Regions from separate parts of the Actinomyces sp. Z16 genome, predicted to be linked through region 1. Evidence: riboswitches for the same ligand, from Rfam matches in the RefSeq annotation. Region 1 holds a riboswitch; the other holds the start of a gene.
The links. A riboswitch is a leader RNA that binds a small molecule or an ion and turns the genes downstream of it on or off. The one in region 1 is predicted to bind S-adenosylmethionine.
Positions count from the first base shown of each region.

Region 2: another riboswitch for S-adenosylmethionine. It lies ahead of C3B71_RS00755 (methionine ABC transporter ATP-binding protein); the one in region 1 lies ahead of C3B71_RS09375 (cobalamin-independent methionine synthase II family protein).

Region 1 covers NZ_CP027862.1:2,243,112-2,257,842, reverse strand. The annotation lists gene C3B71_RS09380 (RecQ family ATP-dependent DNA helicase) at 1-1,673, opposite strand, end outside; SAM riboswitch class I at 1,747-1,849, shown strand; gene C3B71_RS09375 (cobalamin-independent methionine synthase II family protein) at 1,858-3,054, shown strand; gene C3B71_RS09370 (cation:proton antiporter) at 3,090-4,757, shown strand; gene C3B71_RS09365 (histidinol-phosphate transaminase) at 4,800-6,005, shown strand; gene hisB (imidazoleglycerol-phosphate dehydratase HisB) at 6,002-6,601, shown strand; gene C3B71_RS09355 (hypothetical protein) at 6,601-7,335, shown strand; gene hisH (imidazole glycerol phosphate synthase subunit HisH) at 7,337-8,038, shown strand; gene priA (bifunctional 1-(5-phosphoribosyl)-5-((5-phosphoribosylamino)methylideneamino)imidazole-4-carboxamide isomerase/phosphoribosylanthranilate isomerase PriA) at 8,078-8,818, shown strand; gene C3B71_RS09340 (SseB family protein) at 8,890-9,657, shown strand; gene infC (translation initiation factor IF-3) at 9,969-10,616, shown strand; gene rpmI (50S ribosomal protein L35) at 10,734-10,928, shown strand; gene rplT (50S ribosomal protein L20) at 10,959-11,339, shown strand; gene C3B71_RS09320 (TrmH family RNA methyltransferase) at 11,481-12,392, shown strand; gene C3B71_RS09315 (amino acid ABC transporter ATP-binding protein) at 12,661-13,428, shown strand; gene C3B71_RS16940 (hypothetical protein) at 13,487-14,029, shown strand; gene C3B71_RS16935 (hypothetical protein) at 13,933-14,448, shown strand; gene C3B71_RS09305 (amino acid ABC transporter permease) at 14,554-14,731, shown strand, end outside.
Region 2 covers NZ_CP027862.1:175,135-189,865, reverse strand. The annotation lists gene hrpB (ATP-dependent helicase HrpB) at 1-1,128, shown strand, start outside; gene C3B71_RS00790 (nuclear transport factor 2 family protein) at 1,285-1,704, opposite strand; tRNA gene C3B71_RS15685 (tRNA-Ser) at 2,105-2,193, opposite strand; gene C3B71_RS00785 (nucleoside deaminase) at 2,282-2,728, opposite strand; gene betT (choline BCCT transporter BetT) at 3,072-5,210, shown strand; gene C3B71_RS00775 (hypothetical protein) at 5,165-5,578, opposite strand; gene upp (uracil phosphoribosyltransferase) at 6,127-6,765, shown strand; gene C3B71_RS00765 (MetQ/NlpA family ABC transporter substrate-binding protein) at 6,839-7,723, opposite strand; gene C3B71_RS00760 (methionine ABC transporter permease) at 7,891-8,637, opposite strand; gene C3B71_RS00755 (methionine ABC transporter ATP-binding protein) at 8,634-9,731, opposite strand; SAM riboswitch class I at 9,725-9,815, opposite strand; gene C3B71_RS00750 (alpha/beta hydrolase) at 10,020-11,219, shown strand; gene C3B71_RS00745 (low molecular weight protein-tyrosine-phosphatase) at 11,252-11,932, opposite strand; gene C3B71_RS00740 (hypothetical protein) at 12,011-12,949, opposite strand; gene C3B71_RS00735 (flavodoxin) at 13,165-13,854, shown strand; gene C3B71_RS00730 (iron reductase) at 13,851-14,731, shown strand, end outside.

The DNA of each region.
Region 1 (14,731 bases):
CGGGCCAGCGCCCGGCGGGCGGCGGCCACCTCCTGCTCGCCCGGGGCGCGCGGAAGATCCAGCCCGCCGCACAGGTCGCAGGCGCCGCAGCGCCAATCCTCGGTGAGTTCGGGATCGTCGAGCACACCGCGCAGGAAGGCCATGCGACATGCCGGCTCCGCCAGCGCCTCGTAGCGCTTCATGAGCTCCTGCTCCGCGTCCCGCGCCGCCTCCACCCGCGCGTAGCGCGCCGAGTCGTAGCGCCAGGCGACACCGGTAGTCTCCCAGCCGCCGCGCACCCGCCGTACCGCGCCGTCGACGTCGAGCACCTTGAGCATCGACTCAAGACGCGCGCGCCGCAGCGGCACCACGGCCTCAAGGGCATTGGTGCTCAGCGGCCCGCCCGCCTCCTCCAGCGCGGCCAGCACCTCGCGCACCGCATCCTCGGGCGGGAAGCCCTGTGCGCCGAACCAATTCCAGATCGCGCGGTCCTCGGGCCCCGGCAGCAGGATCACCTCGGCACGCTCGACCCCGCGCCCCGCCCGGCCCACCTGTTGGTAGTAGGCCACCGGTGAACTCGGCGCCCCCATATGCACCACGAAGGCCAGGTCCGGCTTGTCGAAGCCCATGCCGAGCGCGCTGGTGGCCACCAGCGCCTTGATCCGGTTGTCCTTGAGCTCCTCCTCCAAGCGCTCCCGCTCCGCGGAATCCGTGCGCCCCGTGTAGGCGGCGACCTTCAATCCCGCCTCCTGCAACTGCGTGGCGACCTCGCCGGCCGCCGACACCGTCAGGCAGTACACGATTCCTGAGCCGGGTGTGTCCCGCAGGTAGTCGGTCAACCAGGCCAGGCGGCTGGCGGCATCCGGCAGGCGTCTCACCCCCAGGTGCAGGGAGTCGCGGGCGAGTGTCCCGCGCAGCACCAGCACCTCGTTCTCGGCTGCCGCACCGGCGGTCGCATTCCCCACCCCCGCCGGTGCGCCGAGCTGCTCGGCGACGTCGGCGCTGACTCGGGCATTCGCCGTCGCGGTGGTGGCCAGTACCGGCGTCCCCGGCGGCAGCTGCACCAGCAGGGTACGAATACGTCGGTAGTCAGGGCGGAAGTCGTGTCCCCAGTCGGAGATGCAGTGCGCCTCGTCGATCACGACCAGCCCGGCGTCGGCCGCCAGCTGTGGCAGCACTCCATCCCGGAAGGTCGGGTTGTTGAGACGCTCGGGGGACACCAGCAGTACGTCCACCTCCCCGCGCCGCACCTGCGCCTCGATCTCGGGCCACTGCGGGGCATTGACCGAGTTCATGGTCACGGCCCGGATGCCGGCGCGTCGGGCGGCCGCCACCTGGTCGCGCATCAGTGCCAGCAGCGGGGACACGATCACCGTGGCGCCGGCGCCCGTGCGGGCGCCGGCGGAGGGGATGGGAGCGCCCGGGCGCCAGTCGGCCCAGCCCTCACGCAACAGCACGGTGGCCACGAAGTAGACGGCGGACTTACCCCAGCCGGTCCGTTGCACCACCAGCGCCCGCCGCCGCTGCACCACCAGTGCCTCAATGGCGCGCCACTGGTCCGTGCGCAGGTGCGCGTCTGTCCGGCCGACCAGGTCGCGCAGCACCGCCTCGGCGCGCTCGCGGAGCGGCGTGGTTCCGGAGACGGGTGCGGACGGGGATGCGGCGGGCGTTCTGGTCGAGACTGGCCGGATCATGGACGCCACGCTAACCCGGACGCGCCCGCGCCCAGGGTACCGAGTGGTGGGCAGACCTTGATAGGGTGCGAGTGCACCATCCAGAGCGGCTGAGAGACCTGGCTCGTCGACGCCGCAGCAACCACGCCGTCGGCATGCGTCCGGCGGTGCGGTGCTCCCGCCAGGACCGATGGAAGGACCTGAAATGGCCAAGCAAATCCGCACCACCCATGTCGGCTCCCTGCCCCGCACCGAGGCACTGCTGGAGGCGAATGCCGCGCACGCGGCCGGCACGCTCGACGACGCCGGACTCGCGGCGGTCGTCGCCGAGCAGACCGACGCCGTCGTCGCCCGGCAGGCCGAGATCGGCCTGACGATCGTCAACGACGGCGAATACGGGCACGCCATGACCGAGAAGGTCGACTACGGCGCCTGGTGGTCATACTCCTTCACCCGCTTCAGCGGCCTGGAGCTACTCGACCAGCTGCCCGAGCGCAAGCCCACGCCGGCCGGCAAACTCGAACTCGACGCCATGACCGACCGCCGCGACTGGGTCGCCTACGCCGACGCCTACGCCGACCCCACCTCCGGCATCCACCTGGCCACACGCAGGCCCTGGGTGTTCCCGGTGGTCACCGGCGAGATCCGCTACACCGGTCAGGACATCGTCGCCCGCGACATCGCCGCACTCAAGCACGGGCTCGAGAGAGCCGGCAAGCCGCTGAGCGAGGGCTTCGTTGCCTCCATCAGCCCGGCGTCGGCGGCTCGCGTGGGCAACTACTACTACGAGGACGACGAGGCCGCCGTCTGGGCCTGGGCGGACGCCCTGCGCGAGGAGTACCGGGCGATCACCGACGCCGGACTCACGGTCCAGATCGACGCCCCCGACCTGGCCGAGTCCTGGGACCAGTTCATCACCGAACCGCCCCTGGAGGACTACCGCCGCTTCTCCGCCGTGCGCATCGAGGCCCTCAACCACGCCCTGGAGGGCATCGACCCCGCCCAGGTGCGCTACCACGTGTGCTGGGGCTCCTGGCACGGGCCGCACTCCACCGACCTCGGCTTCGACAAGATCGTGGACCTGGCGCTGTCCGTGAACGCCAACGGATTGAGCTTCGAGGCTGCGAACGTCCGCCACGAGCACGAGTGGAAGATCTGGCAGGACACCTCCCTGCCCGACGGCAAGTACCTGATCCCGGGCGTCGTCTCCCACGCCACCAACGTGCTGGAGCACCCCGAACTGGTGGCCGACCGCATCGAGCGCTTCGCTCGGCTGGTCGGACCCGAGCGCGTGGTCGCCTCCACCGACTGCGGCCTGGGCGGACGCGTGCATGCTCACATCGCCTGGTCCAAGCTCGCCTCCCTGACCGAGGGCGCCCGGCTGGCCTCCGCGCGTCTGTGAGCGCCCTCCCAGCCGCTGCGCTCTAGGGTGCGGCCGTGGAGATACTCGTCATCGCGGTCGCGGGCCTGCTCGTCATCGCCGCCGGCAACCAACTCGCCCCCAGGGTCGGCGTAGCCTCCCCGCTACTGCTGCTGGCCCTGGGGGCGGGTGTCGGTTTCCTGCCGTTCGTCTCGGCGATCGAGCTGGATCCCGACATCGTCCTCGAAGTGGTGCTGCCGCCGCTGCTGTTCTCCACCGCGGTGTCCATGCCCGTGATGGACTTCCGGCGCGAACTGCGCGCCGTCGCGGCGCTCGCGGTCGGACTGGTCGCCGTCAGCGCCACCATCATCGGCTTGGTGGTGCACGCCGTAATGCCCACGATCGCCCTGCCCTGGGCGATCGCCCTGGGGGCGGTGCTGAGCCCCACCGACGCCGTCGCCATCACCGTCGCCCGCGGCTCGGGCGTCTCCCAGCGGATCATCACCATCCTGGAGGGGGAGGGGCTGTTCAACGACGCCACCGCCCTGATCCTGCTGTCCTCCGCCACGGCCGCGGGCATTGCTCACAGCGCCGACGCCCTGCAGCCGGCCGCGCTCGTCTCCGGCTTCCTCACCTCGCTGGCCCTCGCCCTGGCCATCGGCTGGGCGGTGGGGGAGGGCAGCATCCGGGTCCGCTCCCGCATCACCAACCCGACGGCGGACACGGTCGTGTCCTTCACCATCCCCTTCCTGGCGTCCCTGCCCACAGACTATCTGGGCGGTTCCGGGCTGGTCGCCGCCGTCGTCGCCGGCCTGGTCATCTCCTTCCGCAGGCCGCGACTGCTGCCACCCGCCCACCGGCAGACCGCCCAGCAGAACTGGCGCACCATTGAGCTGATTCTGGAAGGCGGCATCTTCCTGTTCATGGGGCTGCAGGCATACGGGATCGTCCAGGACGTGGTCGACGGCGGCTTCGGCCTGCGCGCCGCCGTGCTTCTGGCAGCCGGAACCGGCGCCCTGGCCGTCCTGGTGCGGGTGGCCTTCGTGGCGCCGCTGCTGGTCTGGCTGCGTCGCGTGCGTCGCCGCCACCGCCAGCATCTGGAGGAGGAGCGCCAGCGGCTGGAGCGCTTTGAGACGCGCCTGGAGCAGGCACGTGACATCGACGACGAGCTGTTGGCCAAACACGGCCTGTCCGCGGAGCAGTGGCACCAGGCGGTCACCGGTTGGCGCGACCGGCTGGAGCGCGGCCAACGGCGTCAGCGGCGCCGGGGAGCCGACCTGGACTACTTCACCGCCGATCCTCTCGGGCCACGTGAGGGGGCGGTGATCGTGTGGGCGGGCATGCGCGGCGCCGTAACCCTGGCCGCCGCCCAGACCCTTCCCCTAACCACACCCAACCGGCCGTTCCTGCTGCTGGTGGCCTTACTGGTCGCCAGTGGGTCACTGGTCATCCAGGGACTCACACTCGGCGGTGTCATCCGGCTGGTCCGCCCGCGCATGGCCTCTCGCACCGCCGATGATGCCGAGCGCGAGCGGTTGCTCCGGTTACTGGGCGACGCCGCCACCAGCCGGCATGCCGACGCGCTCACCCCCGCCGAGGCGCGCGAACTCGCCATCGAGACCATCCGTGTGCAGCGCCATGCCCTGCTCGATGCCCGCGATGAGGGTCTGTTCTCCTCCAGCAGCCTGGAGTATGCGCTCGAACGCTTGGACGCCAAGGAGATCCTGCTGACCACCGCGGAATAAGACGCGTGCCGGGACCGGGCGGACTCCGCGTAGACTCGGCCCGTGACCGTTCTCCCGCTGCGGCCAGATCTACACGGCTGCGAACCCTACGGCGCCCCCGAGCTGGACGTGCCGGTGCGCCTCAACGTCAACGAGAACCCCTACGCGCCCAGCCCGGCAGTGGTGGCAGACATCGCCGCGGCCGCCGGGCGAGCGGCGGCCGGCCTCAACCGCTACCCGGACCGCGACTTCCCCGATTTGCGCGCCGCCCTGGCCGACTACCTGGCCGCCGAGTCCGGCGTGCGCCTGGACTGGCAGCAGATCTGGGCCGCCAACGGCTCCAATGAGGTCATGACACATGTGCTGCAGGCCTTCGGCGGGCCCGGACGCACCTGCCTGTCCTTCACCCCCACCTACTCCATGTACCCCGAGTACGCCCGCGACACCTTCACCCGCTACGTCACCGGGCCACGGCTGGAGGACTTCACCGTCGACGTCGACGCCGTCGCCGCGGCCATCGCGCGCGAGCACCCGGCCGTGGTCATCCTAGCCAGCCCCAACAACCCCACCGGCACCGCCCTGCCGCTCGACGACGTGGTTGCCATCCTCGAGGCCGCCCGCGGCCAAGGCCCCGTCGACGCGGCGGCAGGCGACGACGGCGCCACCGACTGCGTGGTGGTGATCGACGAGGCCTACGCGGAGTTCCGCCGCCCCGGTGTGCCCAGCGCACTGGAGCTGCTGGAGCGCACCGACGGCGATGGCGCCCCCCGCTACCCGCACCTGGCCGTCACTCGCACCATGAGCAAGGCCTTCGGCATGGCCGGGCTGCGGCTGGGATATCTGGCCGCCTGCCAGCAGCTGGTGGACGCGCTGCGCATCGTGCGCCTGCCCTACCACCTGTCCGCGCTCACTCAGGCCGCCGCCCTCGCTGCTCTGGATCACCGGGACGAGCTCATGAGTCAGGTCGCCTCCCTGCGCGACGAACGCGACCGCCTGGTGAGCTGGCTGCGCGCACAGGGCTGGACCGCCTACGACTCCGATTCCAACTTCGTCCTGTTCGGGCCCTTCACCGACCGGCGGGCGGTGTGGCAGGGGCTGCTCGACCGCGGCGTCCTGATCCGGGTCGTCGGCCCGGAGGGGTACCTTCGGGTCTGCGTCGGCACGCCGGCAGAGATGGCCGACTTCCGTACCGCCCTCACTGCCGTCACCAGCGACGGCCCGCACCAACCGGACCGCAACGGCCAGAACCTGGAGGAGAATCCCGCATGAACCGCACCGCCCGCATTGAACGCAGCACCAGCGAGTCCTCCGTCGTGGTCGAGCTGAATCTGGACGGCACCGGCAGGACCGACATCTCCACCACCGTTCCCTTCTACGACCACATGCTCACCGCCCTGGGCAAGCACTCCCTGATCGACTTGACGGTGCACGCCTCCGGCGACACCGACATCGACGTGCACCACACCGTGGAGGACACCGCCATCTGTATCGGCGAGGCCCTGAAGACCGCCCTGGGGGACAAGCGCGGCATCCGCCGCTTCGGCGACGCCCTCGTGCCCCTGGACGAGGCCCTGGCCCAGGCCGTCGTCGACATCTCCGGCCGCCCCTACCTGGTGCACGACGGCGAGTCCGAGGCCTTCGTGCACCACCTGATCGGGGGGCACTTCACGGGCTCCATGGTCCGCCACTGCCTGGAGGCGATCGCCTACCACGCCGGCATCTGCCTGCACGTGCGCGTCATCTCCGGGCGCGACCCCCACCACATCGCCGAGGCCGAGTTCAAGGCCCTGGCCCGCGCCCTGCGGACCGCCGTCGAACCCGACCCCCGCGTGGACGGCATCCCCTCGACCAAAGGCGCTTTGTGATGCGTGACGACCACTCCGACGACTCCGCCGGCCGCCGCGACGACGAACCCGATATCGACGCCGAGTTCGCCGCCATGATGGAGGGTCTGAACCTGCCCGCCGACCTCTCGGACGCTCCGGAGGACACCGGCCCGGTTTCGCCCCACGACGTGCCGCACAACACCTACGGTCCCGCCGACGCGGACCGCCCCAACGCGGTCAAGATCGCCGTCGTACTCACGCCCCTGGCCAGCGCGGAGGCCCTGGCCGCACTGTGCGCCGCCGGCGGCCTGGACTGCACGGTGGTGCCCTCCTCCTCAGGCGCCATCGCCGTCAAGGAATTCGTCTCTGCGCACGCGGAGTGGGACATCACCGAGCTGCTGGGCGGCGCCGAGACCGAGCCCGCCGAAGCCGCCGAGCTTGCCGCCGCGCTGTCACGCCTGAGCCGCGTCGGCGTGGTGCTCATGACCGCCGACCTGGCCACCGACGTCGGTACCGAGGCGGGACTGTCGGGCACCATCACGGCCCGCCGATACCAGCACGGCCAGGCGGGGGAGGAGACCAGTGCTGGGCTGCTGCTGGCCTCCGCCGACCAGACCCTTGAGGACATTCTGCTCGGCGCCCTCCGCGCGGAGGAGGCACCGGGCGCCCTCAAAACCAGCGAGGTCAAGCCCGGCCGCATGATGCGCTGGCTGGGCCGCGGGATGCGTCCGCGCGGAGGCGACCAGGGCCGGGGTGACCCGTCCGGGAACTGACATGGAGGCCGCGGCCCCCACGGGTGTAGGTAGTGTGGGCCCCGTGAGGCAACCACACGTCGTCGTCCTGTCCTACGGAAGCGGAAACGTGCGCTCGGCCGTGCGCGCCCTGGAGCGCGTGGGCGCCACCACCGAGCTGACCGCGGATCCGGAGGCGGTGGCCAACGCCGACGGGCTCGTCGTGCCCGGCGTCGGCGCCTTCGCCGCCGTCATGGAGCAGTTGCGCGCCGTCGATGCCCCCCGGATGATTGACCGGCGGCTGGCCGGCGGACGACCCGTGCTGGGCATCTGCGTGGGCATGCAGGTCATGTTCGAGGCCTCCACCGAGCACGCCGCGGGCTCCGAAGCAGTCCCTGGACTGGCGCAGTGGCCCGGCACCGTTTCCCGCCTGCAGGCGGACATCGTCCCCCACATGGGATGGAGCCAGGTGCGCCCACCCGCCGGCACGGTCCTGTTCGACGGGTTGTTCGACGCCTCCGGGTCCGAACGCTTCTACTTCGTGCACTCCTACGCCGCCAAGACGGACCCGGCCACGCTGCTCGGACCCGGTCACACCTCCCCGCCCCGTGCCACCTGGGCCACCCACGGCGAGGACTTCGTAGCCGCCGTCGAGAACGGGGCGCTCAGTGCCACGCAGTTCCACCCCGAGAAGTCCGGGGACGCCGGGGCGCAGTTGCTGCGCAACTGGCTGACCACCCTCTGAACGCTCACTCGCCAACCCCGCCCCCCAAGGAGACCACCCATGCTCACCCTTCTTCCGGCCGTCGACGTCGCCTACGGCAAGGCCGTCCGGCTGCTGCGCGGCGAGGCCGGCAGCGAGACCGACTACGGCAACCCCGTCGACGCCGCCCGTGACTGGGTGGCGGCCGGCGCGCAGTGGATTCACCTGGTGGACCTGGACGCGGCCTTCGGACGCGGCACCAATGCCCCCCTGCTCGCCCGGATCGTCGGCGAGGTGGATGTCAAGGTCGAGCTGTCCGGCGGCATCCGCGACGACGCGTCGCTGGACCGGGCCCTGGCCGCCGGGGCCGCACGAGTGAACCTGGGTACGGCCGCCCTGGAGGACCCCGAGTGGACCGAACGGGTCATCGCCGAGCACGGGGACAAGATCGCGGTGGGCCTGGACGTGCGCGGCACCACCCTGGCCGCCCGCGGCTGGACCCAGGAGGGCGGGGACCTGTGGGAGACCCTGGCCCGTCTGGACGCCGCCGGCTGCGCCCGCTACGTGGTCACCGACGTCACCAAGGACGGCACCCTCATGGGGCCGAACATCGACCTGCTGCGCCAGGTCTGTGAGCGCACCGCGGCCTCCGTGGTCGCCTCCGGCGGCATCGCCCACCTGGACGACCTGCGCGCGCTGGCCCGCCTGGAGAGCTACGGCCTGGAGGGTGCCATCGTCGGCAAGGCGCTTTACAACGGCAACTTCACCCTCCAAGACGCACTGGCCGTCTGCCGCGGCGAAGGGGACCAGGAGGCGCACTGATGCCCGATTCCCCCGACATCCCCGACGTGCCCACCGAAGGCAACGGCTCGGAACTGAATCCGGACCTGCAACTGGCGGCCGCCCTGGCCGCCCGCAACCGGCTGGAGCAGCTGCTGGCCGCCCCGACCCCCTTCGCCACCGACGACGGCGCCGCCGACCCTGCCGTGACCGCCGCCCTGGAAGCACAGGGACTGCCCCGCCACGAGTACCTGGACCGGCTGCTTGCCGCGCTGGCCGCCAGTCGGCTGATCGTGCCGGTCGCCGCCCACGCCGTCGGTGGGCCCACGCGCATCCACCTGGGGCGAAACGCGCCGGCCGTCCCCGTGCACGAGCCCCACACCGCCGACCCCGCCGAGGACGCCGCGGACCTGGCCGTCCAGCTGCCCGACGGGCACCGCGCCCTACCGGTGTTCACGTCCGCGGCGGCCGCCGCGGCCTGGCGTGAAGATGTGCGTCCCGTGCCCGTGACCCCGCGTCGCGCCGCAGAGGTCGCCTGCCTGCTAACCGACCAGTTGTGGGTACTGGACCCGGGCACGCGCGACCTGCGCCTGCCCCGGCCCGCCGTAGTCGCCCTGGCCGGGGGAGAGGACTGGATCCCGTCGTGGCGCAACCAGCCGGTGCAGGCCGAGGTGGCCGCTCAGTTGGGCGCCATCGATGGGGTGACCGGGGTTGCCTTCGCTCCCGGCGAGGACGCCGAACTGCGCGTGTTCATCCGCGTGGACGCCTCCGCCGGCACGCCCGCCGTGGCCGCCACCCTGGAGCAGTGCCAGTACGTGATGGTCAACCCGGCCTGGGGTGAACTCATCGACACCGTGGAGTTGTGCCCCGTCCCCGCTTGACGGGGCCCCGGCGTGCGGGGCGTATGGGCAGACTCACGTTCGCACTCCGCCGCCCGGCGCGCCCACAGCGGGCCGGGCCTGCTAATATCGGGCACCGACCGGCCGGAGGCTCCGTCTCCGGCACGCAAGCGGAGAAATCCCACCTGGGTTCCCGAAGGGAGCCGGGTCATGCGAGGAGCGATCCTCGCGGTCGCCGCCCTCTTGGGCTCTGCGGCCGTGCTCCGACGAGCACATGAAAGGCCTTCGCGCGCGTATGCGGCGAAGGCCTTCTTCGTTGCGGCGGTCACCACTTCCAAGAGTGAGGAACAGTCATCAGCGAGCCCCGTATCAACGAACGGATCCGCGTCCCCGAGGTGCGACTTGTCGGCCCCAGCGGTGAGCAGGTCGGCATTGTCCGGGTGGAGGACGCTCTCCGCCTGGCCGAAGAGGCAGGTCTCGACCTCGTAGAGGTCGCTCCCGACGCACGCCCCCCGGTGTGCCGGCTCATGGACTACGGCAAGTTCAAGTACGAGTCGGCCATGAAGGCACGCGACGCCCGGCGCAACCAGGCCAACACCCAGCTCAAGGAGATCCAGTTCCGCCCCAAGATCGACGAGCACGACTACGCCACCAAGATGGGGCACGTCGAGCGCTTCCTCAAGGGCGGGGACAAGGTCAAGTGCATCGTCCGCTTCCGCGGACGCGAGCAGTCCCGCCCGGAGCTGGGTATTCGGCTGCTCCAGCGCGTAGCCGAGGAGGTCTCCGAGCTGGGCACCATCGAGTCCCACCCCCGTCAGGACGGCCGCAACATGGTCATGGTCCTGGCTCCCACCCGCAAGAAGGCGGAGGTCAAGTCCGACCAGCGCCGTCGCCGCGAGGCGGCACGCGCCAGCCGCCGGGCCGAGAAGCAGGCCGCCAAGGCGGCCCGCGAGGCCAAGGCGGAGGCGAAGGCCGCCGAGGCGGCGAGCGGGGGCGAGTAACAGCGCCCCAGCACCAGCCCGCCGCCGGCGGGTAAGTCACGACCCAGCCCCGTCACCCGACGAGGTCAGCAGCCCCCGACCCAAGCGGCGCCGGGGACCGAGAATGAGGAAATAAACATGCCGAAGAACAAGACGCACTCCGGTGCCAAGAAGCGCTTCCGGGTCACCGGCAGCGGCAAGCTCATGCGCGAGCAGGCCGGTAAGCGCCACCTGCTGGAGGTCAAGTCCTCCCGCCGCAAGCGCAGGCTGTCCCAGGACCAGGCCGTCTCCCCGGCCGACGCCCGCCAGGTCAAGAGGCTGCTCGGTCGCTGACCGGCCCATAACACTTAAAGGAGTCATCACATGGCACGTGTGAAGCGGGCTGTTAACGCCCAGAAGAAGCGTCGTACCGTCCTCGACCGGGCCTCCGGCTACCGCGGTCAGCGCTCCCGCCTGTACCGCAAGGCCAAGGAGCAGGTCACCCACTCCGGCGTATACGCCTTCCGCGACCGCCGCGCGCGCAAGGGCGACTTCCGTCGCCTGTGGATTCAGCGCATCAATGCCGCCGCTCGCGCCGAGGGCATGACCTACAACCGGTTCATCCAGGGCCTCGGCCTGGCCGGCGTGGAGGTCGACCGCCGCATGCTCGCCGAACTGGCCGTCAACGAGCCCGCCGCCTTCAAGGCGCTTGTGGACACCGCCCGCAAGGCGCTGCCCGCGGACGTCAACGCCCCCAAGGCCTGAGCCATCGGTGCCCGACACCGTCGGGCGCATCCGGCCGCCGCGCGCGGCCGCAACACTTGAGACGGCTCCTCACCCATGACTCCACCAACCGGCGGGGCACGGGGGAGGGGCCGCCTCGTTTTTCCCGGTAACCTGCCGCTCATGAGCACGAGCGCGATCCTGAACAATCCCACGGCCACCCGCATTACCCGCGTGGCCGGACTGGTCCGCCGCGCCGCCCGCAGCAAGTACCGGCGCTTCGTGGTGGAGGGTCCGCAGGGCGTGCGCGAGGCCGTCAACTACGCCGCCGGGCACGTGCTGGACGTCTACTTCACCGAGGAGGCGGCTCGGGCTCACGCCGATATTGCCGACGCCGCCGCTTCCGCCGGGCTGTACACCCACCTGGTGACCCCCGAGGTCATGCGCGCCATGAGCGCGGACGCCCAGGGCGTACTCGCCGTCGTCGATACTGGGGCGGTGGCGGTGCCACCGGAGACGGAGGCCGGCGGGGGAGGAACCGGGGCGGCTTCTGCCGGCACGGAGGCCGACACCGTCGGGAGCGAGGCGGGGCTCCCCTCCGATTCCACCCTGGCGGCGGCCCTGTCCGGGGCGCGCCTGGTGGCGGTGCTCACTGAGGCGCAGGATCCCGGCAATGCGGGCACCATCATCCGCGCCGCCGACGCCGCGGGCGCCGACGCTGTCGTGCTCGTCAAGGGCGGCGTGGATCCGACGAACCCAAAGGTCGTGCGCGCCACGGCCGGCTCCCTGTTCCACCTACCGGTGCTGGCCGGCGTCGAACTGTCGGACGCTGTGCGGGCACTGCGGGCGGCGGGGCTGAGGCTGCTGGCCGCCGACGGGCACGGCACCGTGAGTCTGTTTGACGCCGAGGCGGAGTTGGCGGCGCCGTCGGCCTGGCTGCTGGGCAACGAGGCCCACGGGCTTGCCCCCGCGGCCCTGGACGCGGCGGATACGGTGGTCTCGATCCCCATCTACGGTCGGGCCGAGTCCCTGAACGTCGCCTCCGCCGCCGCCATCTGCCTGTACGCCAGTGCCCGGGCGCAGCATCTCGGTTAAGCGCGTCGAGCCGCGTCTCAACCACCGAGACGGTGCTGTGATGCTGCTCCCAGCACGTCCGAATGCTGAATACCCGCGCACCTGTTCCCAGGTCTCGAGTGCTACTGTGCGTCCGGCGAGCACCGTGCGGTCCACCCGGATTGCGGTCGGTCGCCGCGAATCCGAACCGGAGGGAAACAGTGGTCATGCGAATGTGTTGCTGTAGCTGTCGCTGAGGCAGCTCCAGTCCCATTCGCCCTTTAACCCTTTAATACGAGAAGAGGCTCCTATGCCTGCTCCCGCCAACCCTTCCATCCCTGAGCGCCCGCTCGTGCGCATCAGTCACGTCAGCAAGTACTACGGCGACTTCAAGGCGCTCGACGACGTCTCGCTGGACATTCACCGCGGTGAGGTGGTCGCCGTCATCGGCGCCTCCGGCTCCGGCAAATCCACTCTGTGCCGCACCATCAACCGGCTCGAGACGATCCAGTCCGGCACCATTGAGATCGACGGCGAACTCCTGCCCGAGGAGGGGCGTGAACTGGCCCGCCTGCGCGCCGAGGTGGGCATGGTCTTCCAGTCCTTCAACCTGTTCCCGCACCGCACGGTGCTGGACAACATCACCCTCGCGCCCACCCGCGTGCGCAAGGTGCCCAAGGCCGACGCCGAGGATCGCGCCCTCCAGCTGCTCGAGCGTGTGGGGCTTGCCGACCAGGCCGGCAAGCGCCCGCCGCAGCTGTCCGGGGGACAGCAGCAGCGGGTGGCGATCGCCCGCGCCCTGGCGATGGACCCCAAGATCATGCTCTTCGACGAGCCCACCTCCGCCCTGGACCCGGAGATGATCAACGAGGTCCTCGACGTCATCAAGGACCTGGCCGCCGAGGGCATGACCATGCTCGTGGTCACCCACGAGATGGGCTTCGCCCGCTCCGTCGCCGACCGCGTCGCCTTCATGGACGGCGGCCAGATCGTCGAACTCGCTGCGCCGGCGGACTTCTTCGCCGCCCCGCGCACCGAGCGCGCCCGTGACTTCCTGTCCAAGGTACTCAGCCACTGAGCTGGGCATTAACAACCGCTATAGCTGCTCCTTCAGCCACAGTCGAAAGGAACCCCCCATGTCTGTTCTTACCGGCCTGTCTCGCCGTACCCTGCTGACCGCCGCCGGCGTGGCCTCGCTCGCCGCCGTGCTGGCGGCCTGCGCCGATTCCAGCGGTGATGACAGCGACTACGACGCCGTCATCAACTCCGGCCCCGTCGCCGCCGACGACGTCGTGGCCGCATCCACCTGGGCATCGGCGGTCAAGGACGCGGGCGTGCTGAAGACCGGCGGCACCAAGACCTCCGAGGTGTTCTCCCTGGAGGACCCCGCTACCGGAAAGATCACCGGCTTCGACGCCGCCCTTGCTCAGGTCTTGGCCCGCTACATCATCGGTGGGGAAGACGCCCGCTCCCTGCTGGAGGTCACCCAGGTCACCTCCGACACCCGCGAGACCATGATCGAGAACGGACAGGTCGACGCAGTCTTCGCCACCTACACGATTACCCCGAGCGCGCCGAGAAGATCTCCTTCGCCGGCCCCTACTATTCCTCCGGTCAGTCCGTCCTGGTGCGCGCCGACGACTCTGAAATCAACGGCGTCGACGACCTGGCCAGCGTGAAGGTTGCCGTCCAGTCCAACTCCTCCTCCGGCCCCGCCCTGGACGAGGCTGCGCCCGACGCCGAGCAGGTGCAGTTCACCGATCACGCCAGCTGCGTCGCCGCGCTCGAGGCCGGCCAGGTGGACGCCTACGTCGTCGACCAGTCCCTTGAGCTCAGCGAGGTGCAGTCCAACGACGCCGTCAAGATCGTCGGCGACCCCTTCACCGAGGACCCCTACGGCATCGGCTTGCCCAAGGACTCCGACGCCCAAGAGTTCGTCAACACCTTCCTACAGACCATTTACGACGACGGCACCTGGAACGCCATCTGGGAGGCCACGATCGGCACCATCATCGGTGGCGAGGCACCCGAGCCGCCCGCCATCGGCTCCGTCCCCGGCTCCGAGACGGACGCCGCCACCGCGGCGGCTACCGACTGACCTCGGTCGGACGGCTCGGGCCAACATCAATCCGCTCGCAAAGCACGGTGGGTGGGGCGGCCCGCCTTCCGAGGCGGCCGCCCCAACGCTCCGGAGGAGGCGCCCATGAACGTCATCACCGATAACCTCGGCATGCTCGGCCAGGGGTTGGTCACGACCCTGACAATCGCCATCATCGGCTACGCGTGCGCGCTCGTCGTCGGCACGGTGATCGCGATCTTCCGCGTCAGCCCGATCCCGCCGCTGCGCGCGCTCGGTGCCGCCTGGGCGACGGTGGCCTGCA
Region 2 (14,731 bases), 1.7 Mb from region 1:
CACGCCGACCTGCCTGCCACCGCCACCCAGCCCGGTGCCGACCGCAGCGGGGCCGGCACGAAGCCGGCCGACGACCCCGCCACCTGCTTAGGCGGCTTGGTCGGTCCGAGTGCGGCTGACGCCGTCGGGCTGGTTGCGGCATTGGCCCACCCGGAGTGGATCGCCCGCCGTCGCGGCCCCGTGCCCGGCGCGGGACGTCCGGCCAGCTACGCCAGCGTCGGCGGGACCGGGCTGCGACTGCCCGCGGACTCACCGTTGGCCGCGGCGGAGTGGCTGGCGGTGTCCGACGTAGACCGCGCCCCGGGAACCGCCCAGGCGACGATCCGGGCGGCCGCACCGATCGACGAAGCGCTCGCGCTGGCGGTGGCCGACGCCTGGCTGACCGAGGACGCGCACACCCGCTGGGACGGAGACCGGCTGCGGGTGGAACGGGTGCGCCGTCTGGGCGCGATTCAGCTGGCATCCGTTTCCGATGGGGCGCCGACACCGGCGCAGGTGGCGGACGCCGTCGTCGAGCGGTGCCGCGGCGAAGGGCTCGGAGTGCTGCCCTGGCGTGGTGCCGCCGAGCTGCGGGCGCGCTTGGCGCTACTGCACCGGACACTGGGCGAGCCCTGGCCCGCGGTCGACGACGCCGCGCTCCTACAACGCGCCGACGAGTGGCTGATTCCGGCCGTAAAGGCGCTGGCGGCCAGGTCCGGCGGGCGCTTCGACCTGAGTCGACTGGACATGACGGCGTGCCTGCGCGCCCTGCTGCCCTGGCCGGCGGCGACGCGACTGGACGAGTTGGTGCCGGAGCGGCTGCAGGTGCCGTCGGGCTCGCACGTGCGCGTGGACTATGTGGGTGAGCGGGGCGAGGCGCTGGAACGTCCGGTGCTGGCGGTGCGGGTGCAGGAGTGCTTCGGCTGGGCGGACACCCCGCGGATCGTCGACGGGCGCGTGAGTGTGGTCATCCACCTGCTGTCGCCGGCGCGGCGGCCGGTGGCGATCACCGATGACCTGCGCTCCTTCTGGCAGCAGGGCTACCCACAGGTGCGGGCCGAGTTGCGCGGACGCTACCCCAAGCACGCGTGGCCGGAGGACCCGTGGACGGCGCCGGCCATCCGCGGCACCGGGCGACGCCCGAACTAGCGGCGTCCCTTCGTTTCTGGACCTGGCCCTTGTCACCAAATGCACCACTTTCCGAGCGCCGACCGCCGTCAAGTGACGCCTAACCGCGTGTCGCCGCGAGCGAGTCGGCAGATGCGGCAACGGCTGGGCGTAAAGCGGTGCATTTCATGACACCGTCTAGAAGCGGCTGGCGTCCAGGCGGCTGAAGCGCCAACCGGTTGGGTTGCGCGCGGTGCTGGCGGCGGGATCCGGGACGACGTACCCGACGATTTGCAGATTCCAGGTGCCGCGCGTGCCCCAAACCGTTGCGTTGGTGCGGGAGCGGCCGCGCACCACGGGGAAGCCGTCGATGGTGTCGGGCTCGGCGGAGACGAGCTGCGAGGAGTGGTAGGTCAGGGTTCCATCGCGGATGTCGGACAACCACTCGACCTTGGGCTGGGGGTAGCCGGTCATATGGGTCAGGACGCAGTCCTCGGTGAGCAGGGCGTCGATGGCGGCCGTGTCCGCCGCAACCATCGCATCGCAGAGTAGGCGGTACAGCCGGATCGACGCGTCTTCGGAGTCGGCCGGGTGCACGGGCGGTTTCATCGCAGGCATAGTCCGGACTTTATGGCTTGACGACGACGCCGAACCAGGCCCTGGCAGGACACCCGAGGTTGTGCGGACAACGGTCGGCGTGGGCGAGGTCGGCCCTCGCGAGTCCGCTCCCGGGCGTGCGTCTGGTACACCGCGGCTCGTACACGAGTTCCCCGCAAAGACACGAGTCTTGGAGGTTGGTGGGTGCAGGGCACGTGCAAAGCTCCGAAACTCGTGTTCCTGACGCAAACGCGTGTGCGTGGCTCCAGGGCACTAGCGGTCACGCCGCCCACCGCGCGAGCCCAGGCCCGCACCCGGGCGACGCTCGTTCCGCTGTACCCACTGGGACCCCACGGCGGGGAAGCGCTACATGGAAGAATCCCCGGACTCCGACTTCTCGTCTGGATTCCGGGGATCGGCTTGGCGGTAGCGCTGGGATTCGAACCCAGGGTGGCTATGAACCACACAGACTTTCGAGATCTGCACCTTCGGCCGCTCGGACACGCTACCTAGCAGATGGACAGGTTACACGCCGTGCCGCTCGATGCCCAGCCCCCGCGGCCTGCGAGGTCGCTCACGGCGGCGCGGAGGCGCTCACCTACTCCGACTGGCCGGGCCGCCGGATAGCGAAGAACTCCCGCAGTAGCGCCTGCGCCTCCTGCTCACGCAGTCCCGCCACCACCTCCACCTGGTGGTTGGTGCGCGGATCGCGCAGGACATCGCGCACGCTTCCGCACGCCCCGGTCTTCGGCTCCCAGGCCCCCAGCACCACCCGCTCCAGGCGGGCCAACTGCGCGGCCCCCGCACACATGGTGCACGGCTCAAGGGTCACCACCAGAGTGCAGCCGTCCAGGTGGGATTGTCCCAGCGCCGCGCCCGCCGCCCGCAGGGCCCGGATCTCGGCATGCGCCGTCGGATCATGCTCCGCCTCTCGCGCGTTGGCGGCCTCGGCAATTACCGTGCCCTCCCCGGACAGGACGACGGCGCCCACCGGCACCTCCCCGGACGCGCCCGCATGCCGCGCGAGTTCTAGCGCGCGGCACATGGCGGCGTCGTAGCGCTCGCGGAGCAGACCGGAAAGACTCACGCACCCACCCTGCCACAGTTCACCCACCCACCCCACAGTCGGACCAAAGTCCTACCCGACGGCCCGAAAACACCGCAACATCGGGCGGCTTGCGAGGCGCGGAAGGGAAATGTGGGAAGAATCTCGCCGACACCCGTTCATCCCCGACCTCATGCGGCCGTCAAGTCCCCCGCCACCCGCATTTCGACCGCTTTCGCTTGCCAATCCGCGAGATCCCTGAAAGATTCACAATCCTGTAAACGCCACCACGGCCTTTTGCACGCGGCCACGTGTGCGCCCATGCATCACCAGTGCATCCCCAATGCATCGAGGAGTGCCAGTGCCTGATTCACTCAGCAATCAGACGACACCAGCAACATCCGAAGCCCCTGAACAACGCCGTCTGAACACGGTGGTCTTCGCCGTCTCGGCGGCCATTATCGCCTCCATCACCGGCGCCGCCATCGTCGCTCCGGAGACGGTCTCCGCCGCCTTCAATGCCGCCGTGTCCTGGGCAGGACGCTGGTTCGGCTCCTTCTACATCCTGCTGGTGACAGTTGCGCTGGTGTTCGTGATCGTCCTGGCGCTGTCGAAGTTCGGGAAGATCCGCCTGGGACCGGACAACTCCACCCCGGACTTCTCCACCTTCTCCTGGGCCGCCATGCTCTTCGCCGCGGGTGTGGGGACGGGAATCATGTTCTACGCGGTCGCGGAGCCGGTGGCCCAATACATGAGTCCGCCGACCGGTGACGCCCAGACCGTCGAGGCGGCGCGCAACGGCATCGTGCTGACCCTGCTCCACTACGGCATCAGCGGCTGGGGCCTGTACTCGATCCTCGGTATGGCACTGGGCTACTTCGCCTACCGGAGGCACCAGCCGCTGGCCGTCCGTTCCACCCTGCGGCCGCTGCTCGGCGACCGCGTGGACGGCCTGCTCGGCGACGTCGTCGACGCCGCCGCCCTGGTGGGTGGGGCAGTCGGCATCTCCGCCTCGCTCGGTGTGGGCGTCGTCCAGTTGAACGTCGCCCTCACCATCCTGTTCGGCCTCCCGCAGGGGACCGCCACCCAGATCGGCCTGATCGCACTGAGCGTCATCATGGCCACCGTCTCCGCCGTTTCCGGTGTGGACCGGGGCGTGCGCGTGCTGTCCAATATCAACGTGCTGCTCGCAGTCGGACTGGCCCTGTGGGTGCTGCTGACCGGAAACACCGCCTTCCTGATCGACGCCCTGGTCGGCAATATCGGCGACTTCGTGACCCACTTCCCCGGCCTGACCCTGGAGACCTACGCCTACGACCGTCCCACCGAGTGGCTCAACAGCTGGACACTGTTCTTCTGGGCCTGGTGGATCACCTGGGCCGCCTTCGTCGGCATGTTCCTGGCGCGCATCTCGCGTGGCCGTACCGTGCGCGAGTTCGTGGTCGGCTCCCTGGTGCTGCCCTTCTCCTACGTCACCATGTGGGTGTCGATCTTCGGCAACAGCGCCTTGGACCTGATCCGCTCGGGCAACCTCGACTTCGCCGAGCTGACAGTGGAGCAGCCGGAACAGGGGCTGTACACGCTGCTCGGCTACCTGCCAGGCGGGAAGTTCCTGATCGCCCTGTCCCTGTTCATCGGCATCCTGTTCTACGTCACCAGCGCAGACTCCGGTGCCCTGGTCATGGCCAACCTGTCCAGCCGCGCCCTGCCGACCTACCACGGCGACCCGCAGGACGCCCCCGCCTGGCTGCGCATCTTCTGGGCCGCCCTGACCGGGGTGCTCACCATCGCCATGCTCGTGGCCGGTGGCATCCCCATTCTGCAGCAGGCCACCATCGTCATGGCTCTGCCGTTCTCCTTCGTGATCATCGCCGTCATGGCGGGGCTGTGGCGCGCCATGCGCACCGAGGCCACCCGCGAGCAGGCCCGCGGCATCGCCAACCGCAACCGGCTGCTGGGGGCCACGGGCACCGCCGCCGGCATGAACCGGATCCCCTGGCGCGACCGGCTGTCGCACACCTTCGACGTCGTCTCCCCGGCCCGCGCCCAGCGCGCCATGTCCAACCGCGTCGTGCCGGCCCTGGAGGCGGTCGCCGACGAGCTGCGCAAGGAGGATATGGTGGCCGAGGTCGTCGTCGCCGGCCCCGAGGCGCAGGATCCCGACGACGAGCGCAACTTCCTGGGCTCCGCCACCCTCGTGGTCACGCCCCCGCCCACGCTGGTGCAGGCGACCGAGACTCAGGGCGAGCGTCGCACCGGCTCCCACTTCCGGTACGCGGTGCGCATGGTGCAGGCACCGGTGCCGGCCTTCGGCGTGGTGGTCCACGAGGCCGACGACCTCACCGTCCGCCTGGAGGTGCGTCCCCGCGGCGGCGGTCAGGGCTACGACGTGATGGACTGGTCGCGCGAGCAGGTCGCCCACGACGTCCTGGACCACTACGAGCGCTGGCTGGAGTACCTGGGCGCCGCCGAGACCGTCTGAGACCGAAGCCAAGGCTGCGCCATGGCCGGCACCGTATCCGAACCGCCTCCCATGGAGGCGGAGCTATTGCGCGCATCCGAGGAGCGCTCCGGGGAGTAGTCGTCTGGGATATCCCCCGTTTCCGCACCTGCTTCGGTGCTTTCAACAACGTCCTCGACCACGCTGTAATTACCAGCATCATCGACCGTCAGTTGGATGAAGTGCCGGTCACTCCAAACACCGGGCGCCTCAGGATCATCCACTCCCTCATAGGTGAAGGTTGTGGATACATTCACCTCCGCCAGGACCGTACCATCGTCTTGAGCCGTCGCCTGAAGCAGAGTCACCTCGCTGGCCGCGGAGGTGACCGGAGTTCCGTCATCACTCATCCCGTCTCGCACTTCAATTATGCTGGACTGCACGGATGTCAAAACAGAGCCCGTCGGGGCCTCCGGATCTGTCCACATATCGTCCAAACCATCCTGGTACTCCTCGATTGCTGCAACAATCGCGTCCGCATCCACAGCAGACTGGGGCGCCGCTGATTGATGCAGCTGAGGAGCCACCGCCAGCGCAAGGGCAATTATCGCGACCACGCCTAGTACACGCGCTGCCGCCTTCCCTGTTGGACTCATCTTCGACCTCCAAGGGGGAATATCGCAGCGGCCTGCGTAACAGAGTCTCTCCGGATGAGAGGGCTACTCGCCACCACTTCGTGGGATACATCATATCATGCGAATATGGCGCGGCTTCCGAACGGTCTCTTAATTCGCTCACGAGACGTCGAGCTGACACTAATACTACACATAGATTTCATCTTCTAACGCGTTCGTGTCCAGTGTTGTGAGGCTGTCGGCATCCGGATGGGACCACACTCCGCCGCCCGGCTCCGGCCTATTCCACCCTCAGCTCGTTTTGGGCGTCGTAGGCTTGGCCCATGCGCCTGCACGTTGCCGACCACCCGCTCATTGACCACAAGCTCTCCGTCCTGCGCGACGAGAAGACCCCCTCGGCCGTCTTCCGTCAACTCGTTGACGAGCTGGTCACCCTTCTCGCCTACGAGGCCACGCGCGACGTGCGCACCGAGGAGATCCGCATCCAGACGCCGGTAGCCGCCACGACCGGCCGGCACCTGGCCGAGCCGCGGCCGATCGTGGTGCCGATCCTGCGCGCCGGCCTGGGGATGCTCGAGGGCATGACCCGGCTGCTGCCCACCGCCGAGGTCGGCTTCCTGGGCATGAAGCGTAACGAAGACACCCTGGAGGTGGAGACCTACGCCAATCGGCTGCCGGATGACCTGTCCGGCCGCCAGTGCTTCGTCGTCGACCCCATGCTCGCCACCGGCCACACCCTCGTGGCCGCCATCAACTATCTGCTGGAGCGCGGCGCCCGCGACGTGACCGCCATCTGCCTGATCGCCGCCCCGGAGGGGCTGGCGACCCTGGAGGCAGCCGTCGGCGACCGCGCCGACGTCACCGTCGTCACCGCCGCCCGCGACGAGCGCCTGAACGAGCACGCCTATATCGTGCCCGGCCTGGGTGACGCCGGCGACCGCCTGTACGGCATCGTGGACTGAACGGGCCGCCCCGCCCACCCCTTGCGGGCGTGGAGCGGAGCGGCCCGGCAGCGGTCGCGTCGGCGCGGAGGCGTCAGAAGGCGGGGATGACGGACTCGTCGGTCCAGGTCTCCTCGATGTAGGTACGCAGTTCGTCGGAGTTCAGCAGTCCGGCGAGCTTGACCAGGTGCTCGTTGTCCTTGTCGGCGGTGCGCACGACCAACTGGTTGGCGTACGGGGAGCCCTCACCCTGCTCCAGGACGAGCGCGTCCTCGCTGGGCTTGAGATTGGCGTCGAGCGCGTAGTTGCCGTTGATGACGGCCAGCTCGGCGTCGGCCATCGACGCGGCCACCTGGGCGCCGTCGACCGTCACCAGATCGAAGTTCTTCGGGTTGTCGGTCACGTCCAGGGTGGTGGGGATCTCGACGTCGGGGGCGAGCGTGATCAGCCCGGCGGTCTCGAGCAGCTGCAGCCCGCGGGCAGTGTTGGCGGGGTCGTTGTTGAGCAGGATGGTTCCGCCTTCGGCGGCCTCGTCGACCGAGCTGTAGCCCTTGTCCGTGTAGATGCCCATGGGCTCGATGTGGACGTCGGCGATGGCGACGAAGTCGTAGCCCTTCTCCTCGATCTGCTGCTCTAGGAAATTCGGCGTCTGATAGAAGTTCGCCGCCAGGGAGCCGTCGTCCAGGGAGGTGTTGGGCGTCTGGTAGTCGTCGATCTCGACGATGTCGAGGTTGAGCCCGGCGTCGGCGGCCAGGTTGTCCTGCACCCACTGGAGGATGGTGACGTGCGGCTGCGGGGTGGCGCCGATGGTGATGGTGGCCGTGTCGCCGTCGACTTTGATGCCGTCGACGGCGGCCGTGGTGCCGGATCCGTCGGTGGAGGTGTCACTGGAGGAGCCGCCGCAGGCGGCCAGGGTGAGGGCGACGGCGGAGGCGAGGCCACCGGCCAGGACGCTGCGGCGGGTGATGGTGGAGGTCATGATGCGATTCCTTGTCCGTGAAGGTGCCTGCAGGTGTCTGCAAGGCTTGCGGTTGGTTGGGTACGTGGGTGCCGGCGGACGGCTCGTGCCGCCGCGGGACCGGCCCGGGATGGGGCAGCCGAGCCGTTGGGGCCATGGGGGCTCCGGGGACTCCGGCTGGTCGAGGCTCAGCGGTGGTCGACCAGCCGGCTGAGCATGTCGCCACACACCTGGATGACGGCGACGATGAGCACGATCAGCACGACGACGATCACCATGACGTCGGGGTCGTTCTGCCGGTAGCCGTGCTGGATGGCCAGGTCGCCCAGGCCACCGCCTCCCACCGTGCCGGCCATGGCGGTGTAGCCGAGCAGAGTGATCAGGGTGACCGTGGCGGACTGGATGAGCGTGGGCATGGCCTCGCGCACCAGCACGCCCCAGGTGATCTGGCGGCCGGAGGCGCCCATCATCAGGGCGGCTTCGACCTTGCCGTGGTCGACGTCGTTGATGGCGGTCTCCACCAGGCGGGCGTAGAAGGGGATGGCGCCGATGGTCAGGGGCACGCAGGCCGCACCCCAGCCCAGAGAGGTGCCCACGAGCGCGCGGGTGAAGGGGATGAGCGCCACCATCAGGATGATGAACGGCATGGAACGGCCGATGTTGACGATCTGGGAGAGCACCTCGTAGACGGCCCGGTTGGCGTGCTGGCCTCGCTTGCCGGTGGTGACCAGCGCCAGTCCCAGCAGCAGGCCGATGACGATCGTCAGGGCGCCGGATACGCCCAGCATCTGGAAGGTCTCCAGCGTGGCCGGGCCGAGCTTGCGCTGGATGGCGGGGTTGTTGAACCAGGTGTCGTCGCCGCTGGAGGCCAGGGCGAGGGCGCCGACGCGGGCGGTCGCGGAGAGAGTCCCGGCGGCAGCGATCAGGCTGTTCATGCGCGCACCTCCGCGGTGACGCCCGCCTCACGCAGGGCGGTTAGCACGCCCGGCGCCTGGTCGGCGGGGATGGTGAGCGCCAGGCGGCCGACCTGGGCGGTGCCGAGGGTCTCGAACAGACCGCCGGCGACGTCGGCGCCCCGCTCGGCGGCGAGCGAGAGCACCTGCGCGGCGGCGGGCTGGCCGGGGTGGGAGGTGAGCGCGACGTCGATGACCACAGCGCCGTCGGCGAGCTCCCCGTCGGGGATCTCCGGAGTGGGGACGAGTTCGTGGGAGAGCCGGGAGTCGACGTCGGAGACGACCTTCTCAATCGGCCCGGACTCGACGACGCGACCGGCCTGAAGCAGGCTCACGGAGTCGCAGATCTGCCGCACCACGCTCATCTCGTGGGTGATGATCACGACGGTGACGCCGAGGCGGTCGCGCACGTCCCGGATCAGGCCCAGGATCTGGCGGGTCGTCTCCGGGTCCAGGGCGCTGGTGGGCTCGTCGCACAGCAGCACGGAGGGCTGGTCCGCGAGCGCGCGGGCGATGCCGACGCGTTGCTGCTGGCCGCCGGAGAGCTGGGAGGGGTAGGAGGAGCCGCGGTCGGCCAGACCCACCAGGTCGAGCATGCGGGCTACGGTGTCGTGGCGCTGCCCCTTGGGCACGCCGGCCAGTGCCAGCGGGTAGGCGACGTTCTGGGCGGTGGTGCGCGAGTCGAGCAGGTTGGCGTGCTGGAAGACCATGCCGATGGCGCGGCGGGCCTCGCGCAGGTCGCGGGCGGACAGGTCGGTCATGTTCTTGCCGGCGACGCGCACCTCCCCGAAGGTGGGGCGCTCCAGGCTGGTCAGGCAGCGCACCAGCGTGGACTTGCCGGCGCCGGAGGTTCCGACGATGCCGTGGATGGAGCCGGCATGCACGTCCAGGTTCACCCCATCGAGGGCGCGCACCGTGTTCCCGCCCGGGAGCTTGTACACCTTGTGCACGTCGCGCAGGGAGATCATGGGTTCCGCGGGCGCTGCCTGTACGGCGCCGGCTGGCGACTGCGCGCCGTCGGCCCCCACCGAAGCGGGTGGCGCGGATGCGGGTGATTGCGTCACGTGGTCCTCCATCGGTCCTGGCGGTAGCACCCTCACCGCGAACGGGGGTTGCTGCAACGTCGATGAGCCAGGTCTCTCGGTTGCTCTGGATGGTCGGTGCCTACGTTAGGCGGCGGGCGGGGCCCGGAGCAAGCCGACGGCCGAAAACGACGCGCGCATCACTGCGCGAACACGAGTTTGTGCCATGAACACGAGTCTTGGAGGTTTGCAGGTGCAGGACACGTGCAAACCTCCAAAACTCGTGTATCCGAGACGAACTCGTGTGCCACCGATCGTCGCCGTCCGTGACAGGATGCAGCCATGGCATCCACAACGACGCCGGACCCGCTCGGCCACCCATCACCTGCCGGAGCCGCGTCGGCTCCGGAACCGTTGCCGGAGACGGTGCCCGACATCCTGGGCGAGCCGTGGGTCGCGCGCACCATTCCCGTCACCGACTCCCCCGCCGCCCCGGGCGCGGACCACGCCGTGCTCGTCCACCAACGGGGGGCCGTGCCGGCTCCGGGCCCCGACGGGCGGCCGGGCACACCCCGGCATGAGCGCGCAGTGCTGTACCTGCACGGTCGCAACGACTATTTCTTCCAAACCTGGCTGGCCGACGCGTTTTTTGACGCCGGATACGAGTTCTACGCATTGGACCTGCGCGCCTGCGGTCGGGCGGGCGTGGGCTACTGGTCCCCTCACGACGTGCGCGACCTGCGCGTGCACGACGAGGAGATCGCCGAGGCACTGCGGATCATCCGCAGCGAGCACGGGCACTCCACGGTGGTGCTCAATGGGCATTCCACCGGCGGGCTGCAAGCCGTCATCTGGGCCGGAGACCACCCCGGGTCGGTCGAGGCGGTCACGCTGAACTCCCCGTGGCTGCAGCTGAACTCCTCCGGCCTGGTGCGCTCCTACGGCTCGGCCCTCGTCGATCTGCTCTCGCGCCGCGACCCCGACCGCATCATCGACAACCCCGCGGAGCTCAAGGCGCTCGAACCGGCCGGAGCCGCCCCATCCGAGTCGCGCACCGAGGGCGCGCCGGCGGCCTCTCCACAACAGGCCGGCACCGACGCCGCCACCACCGTCCCCGTGGATACGGATCCGGGCCCCATCGAGGTGGACATCTACGCCCGCACCCTGCACCGCCGCTGGGGCGGGGAGTGGGACTGGGACCTGTCACTGAAGCCCTCGCCGTCGTTCCCGGTGCGGGCGGGATTCCTGGCCGGTATCCGCCGCCTGCAGCGGGAAGTGCACCACGGGCTCGGTATCGACGTGCCGGTGCTGGTGTGCTGCTCGACGGCGTCGGGCGGCCCGGGTATTTCGCGCCAGGAGGCGCTGCGGTGCGACACGGTGCTGTCGGTGGAGCAGATCGTGGAGCGGTCGCGGTTCCTGGGCGAGGACGTCACCGTGGTGCAGATCCCCGGCGGCGTACATGACCTGGTGTTGTCGCCCTCCCCCGTGCGCGAGGAGTATCTGTCCACGCTCACCGGCTGGCTGTCCGAGCGGCTGGGCTGAGCGCCCGGCCGGCCCGCGCACAGCGGGGCCGCTCACCGTGCCCCGGCCGCTCCCACCAGCTCCGCGAGTGCGGGGGCCAGGGCGTCGCTGACGCGTTCGACGACGGCGAGGGTGTCGACGAAGTCGGCCATAGTGCCGTACCAGGGGTCGGGCACGTCCAGGTTTGCCGCGCGTCCGGGTGCGCCGGGCGTGCCTGCCGCCGCCGTCGGGTCGTACTCGCGGAACATGCGGATGCGTGCGGGATCGACGCCGAGGCGCTCGCTGCGGCGCGTCAAGACACGCCGGTGGGCGCTGGTCATGGCCAGTATGAGATCGGCCCGGCGCAGTTCGGCGTCGGCGATGCGGTGGGCGGCGTGCTCGGCAATTGCGGCCGCGGTGGCGCGCGCGGCCGGATCTGCGCCGACGCCGTAGCCACTTTCGGTCAGGATGTGCCGGGCGCGGGGGTCCATGGGGTTACCGGACTCCTCGTCGGAGACGCCCGCAGAGGTGACGACGACGCTGCCGGGCCCGCCGGTGGGGACGTCGGCCGCGCGCAGCCGGTCTAGGAGCACGACCTCGGCCATGGCGGAGCGGCAGATATTGCCGGTACACACCATCACCACTTGGTAGGCGGCAGCCGGATCGCGCGGCACAGGCAGACGTCGTGCGGCGTCAGCCGGGTCAGAGTCCAATGGGCTACCGGCACGCGTTGCGGGGCCGGGATGTGTATTCATAAGCACGAGCCTGGTGGAGCAGGCGGGGAATTGCAACGTCGCTCCACCTGGCGGGCGCGGGGTCGGCTACGAGACCCGTCAGCGCCCCATCGGCAGGATCACGGAGAACCCCAGCGCGAAGGGGAAGCCCGGGCGCAGCAGACACTCGACGACCGGACGGGCCATGTCGGTCAGGCGCTCGAGTTCCAGCCCCTGGCCCCCTTGACCGCTCTTGGACAGCAGGCTCTGGTAGGGGATGTCCAGATCCAGCAGGGTCATGTTGTCGGCCCGCTTGGCGTGCGCCCAGGCGCCGTCGTCCATGTCCAACAAGGTACCCAGGTGGAAATGCATGACCTGGCGCGCATCCACCTCGCTGGGCACGGACAGCAGGTGGTGAGCCTCGGGATCGCGGGGGGCGCGCAGCGTGAACAGCAGGATCGCGCCGTCGCGCGCCGCCCGCAGCATGAGGCGACCGATGTGGACGGCGAAGCGGGTGTGGTCAAGGCCGCTCGCCACTCCCATGGCCTCCTGGGCCGGCAGCGCCGGCGACAGGCGGATGGGGGCGCCGTTACCCGGGTCGTTGATGGCGCGGCGGCCCGCCGGCGTGGCCGCACGCAACTGCAGCACCGGGCCGTCGTCGGAGTCGGGAGCGGCCGGCAGCAGGGTGGCGGTCTCAACGAGTTCCTGCCAGCCGTTGGGCGTCGCCGTGGGGCCGGGTTCGGTCTGCACGTACCCCAGGCCGAGGATGGAGGCGAAGTCGACGGCATCGGCGGGACGGTGCCAGGTGATGTCGGCGCCGTCGTGCCACAGGGGCAGGATGTCGTTGAACGGCAGCCCGAAGCGCACGTGCTCGGGCGCCGGCGGTGCCACATGACGGCCGTGCGAGCGCTCCCGCGGCCGGGAGCGGCCCGGAATGTCGGCGCTGGAAACCGTATCCGGTCGGCGCCCCGGGAAGGGAGTCCAGGGTTCTGACCGCCCGCTCTCCGGGAGTCCCCGTGGCGCGGCCTGGCCCCGCTTGCCCCCGAAGTACTCGCTCATGGGGCCAGCCTAAGACGCCGACGTCGAAAAGGCGCTGTCGCGACGCGGCCCCTGCGCGTTCGGCAGAACTGCGTTCACGGGGCGCTTCACCGCGCGGGTCATGCAGGTCATCCAGGCCCTCACCGGCCCTCCCTGACTGGGCCGGCCCTCAATAGTCTTCATTCATAGGCCCTCTGGCCCTGGGCATTCCTACAACACCACCGGAGAGTGATTCCATGTCCCAGCGCGCCCGCATCGTCGCGCTTGTTAGCGCCCTCGCCGTGGTCGTGGCCGCCGTCGTCGGCTATGAGCTGGCAGTAAGGCCCTCGGCGACGACGTCTACATCCGCATCGCGCTCGGCGGCCCCGGCGGCGCCCTCCCAGCGGCCGACCGCCGACGCCGAGAACACCCCGGCGGGCGACAGCTCGATCCTGGTCGTCTACTTCTCCCGCACCGAGGGCGTCTACGGGGGCGACCTGACCGTCGGCAACACGGCCCGCATCGCCCAGATGATTCAGGAGCGCACCGGCGCCGACTCCTACGAGATCGTCCCGCTCGCGGACTACCCGAGTGACTACCAGGAGACCACCGAGGTCGCCCAGGAGGAGCTCGACGCCGACGCCCGCCCCGAGATCCGCGACCCGCTGCCGGACGTGTCCGGCTATGACACGGTGTTCGTCGGCGCCCCCATCTGGTGGGGCGAGTACCCGATGGTGGTGCGCACCTTCCTAGACGCCGTCGACCTGAACGGCAAGACCGTCATCCCCTTCACCACCCACGAGGGCTCCGGCCTGGGCAACACCCAACAGCAACTTGAGGCCCAGTACCCGCAGGCCACGGTACTCGACGGCCTGGCCGTGCGTGGCAGTCAGGCCGCCGACGCCCAGCCGGATGTGGATGCGTGGCTCGAAAACCTCGGTCTGTGAAGACTCGCCCCGTACGCCCGGCTGCCGCGATGACACCGCCGAGGCAGGAGGATGGCGCGCCGAAACGGACGCGGCCGCGCGGTCGGCGGGGACGGCGCGACGCGCTGCGCCCACCGTCCTGGTGGGCCGCCTGGGCGGTCAGCCTGGCGGCGCCGGCGCCGCTCATCCTCCTGCTCAACACGCAGCTGCTGGCGCCCACCCGGGACCTGATCCTGTACGACTGCGGCGTGGCCGCCTACACCTGGTGGCTGGTTTCGGTCGCTCTCAGCACGCGCCCGCGGGCCCTGGATCGGCGCATCGGACTGCCGGCGCTCTACCAGTTGCACGGGGTGCTCGGTGTGCTCGCCCTGCTGCTCGCCTCCGCCCACGTACTCAACCTGTTCACCATGCACCCGATCATCTACTGGTCGGGTCGCGTGGCCTGGTATCTGGCCATCTTCGGCGCCGTATACGCGGCATTGTTCATGAGCGGTTGGCTGGTGGATCGCCTGCCCCTAGCGGCGGCCGTGAAGAGACGGCTCGGGCGTTTCCTCACCCATGAGGCCTCGGTGTGGATCCACCGGCTCAACTTCGTGATGATCGGCCTGGTGGTGCTGCACGTCCACGTCATTCCGCGGGTAAGCGCCGCGACCGGCTTCGTCATCGCCGTCGACCTGTACACCCTCGCCGCACTGGCCGTCTACCTGTGGGGCAAGCTGATCGCCCCGGCGGCGCCGAGCCGACAAGGCACCGTAATCGCCAACACCGCCCTGAACGACACCACCCGCCAGGTAGTGATCGCGCCGGCGGCGGGCGCGACGGCGTACGAGCCCGGCGACTTCTGCTTCGTCACCTTCCACACCCCCGGACTGCCCGCCCAGGCCCACCCCTTCTCGGT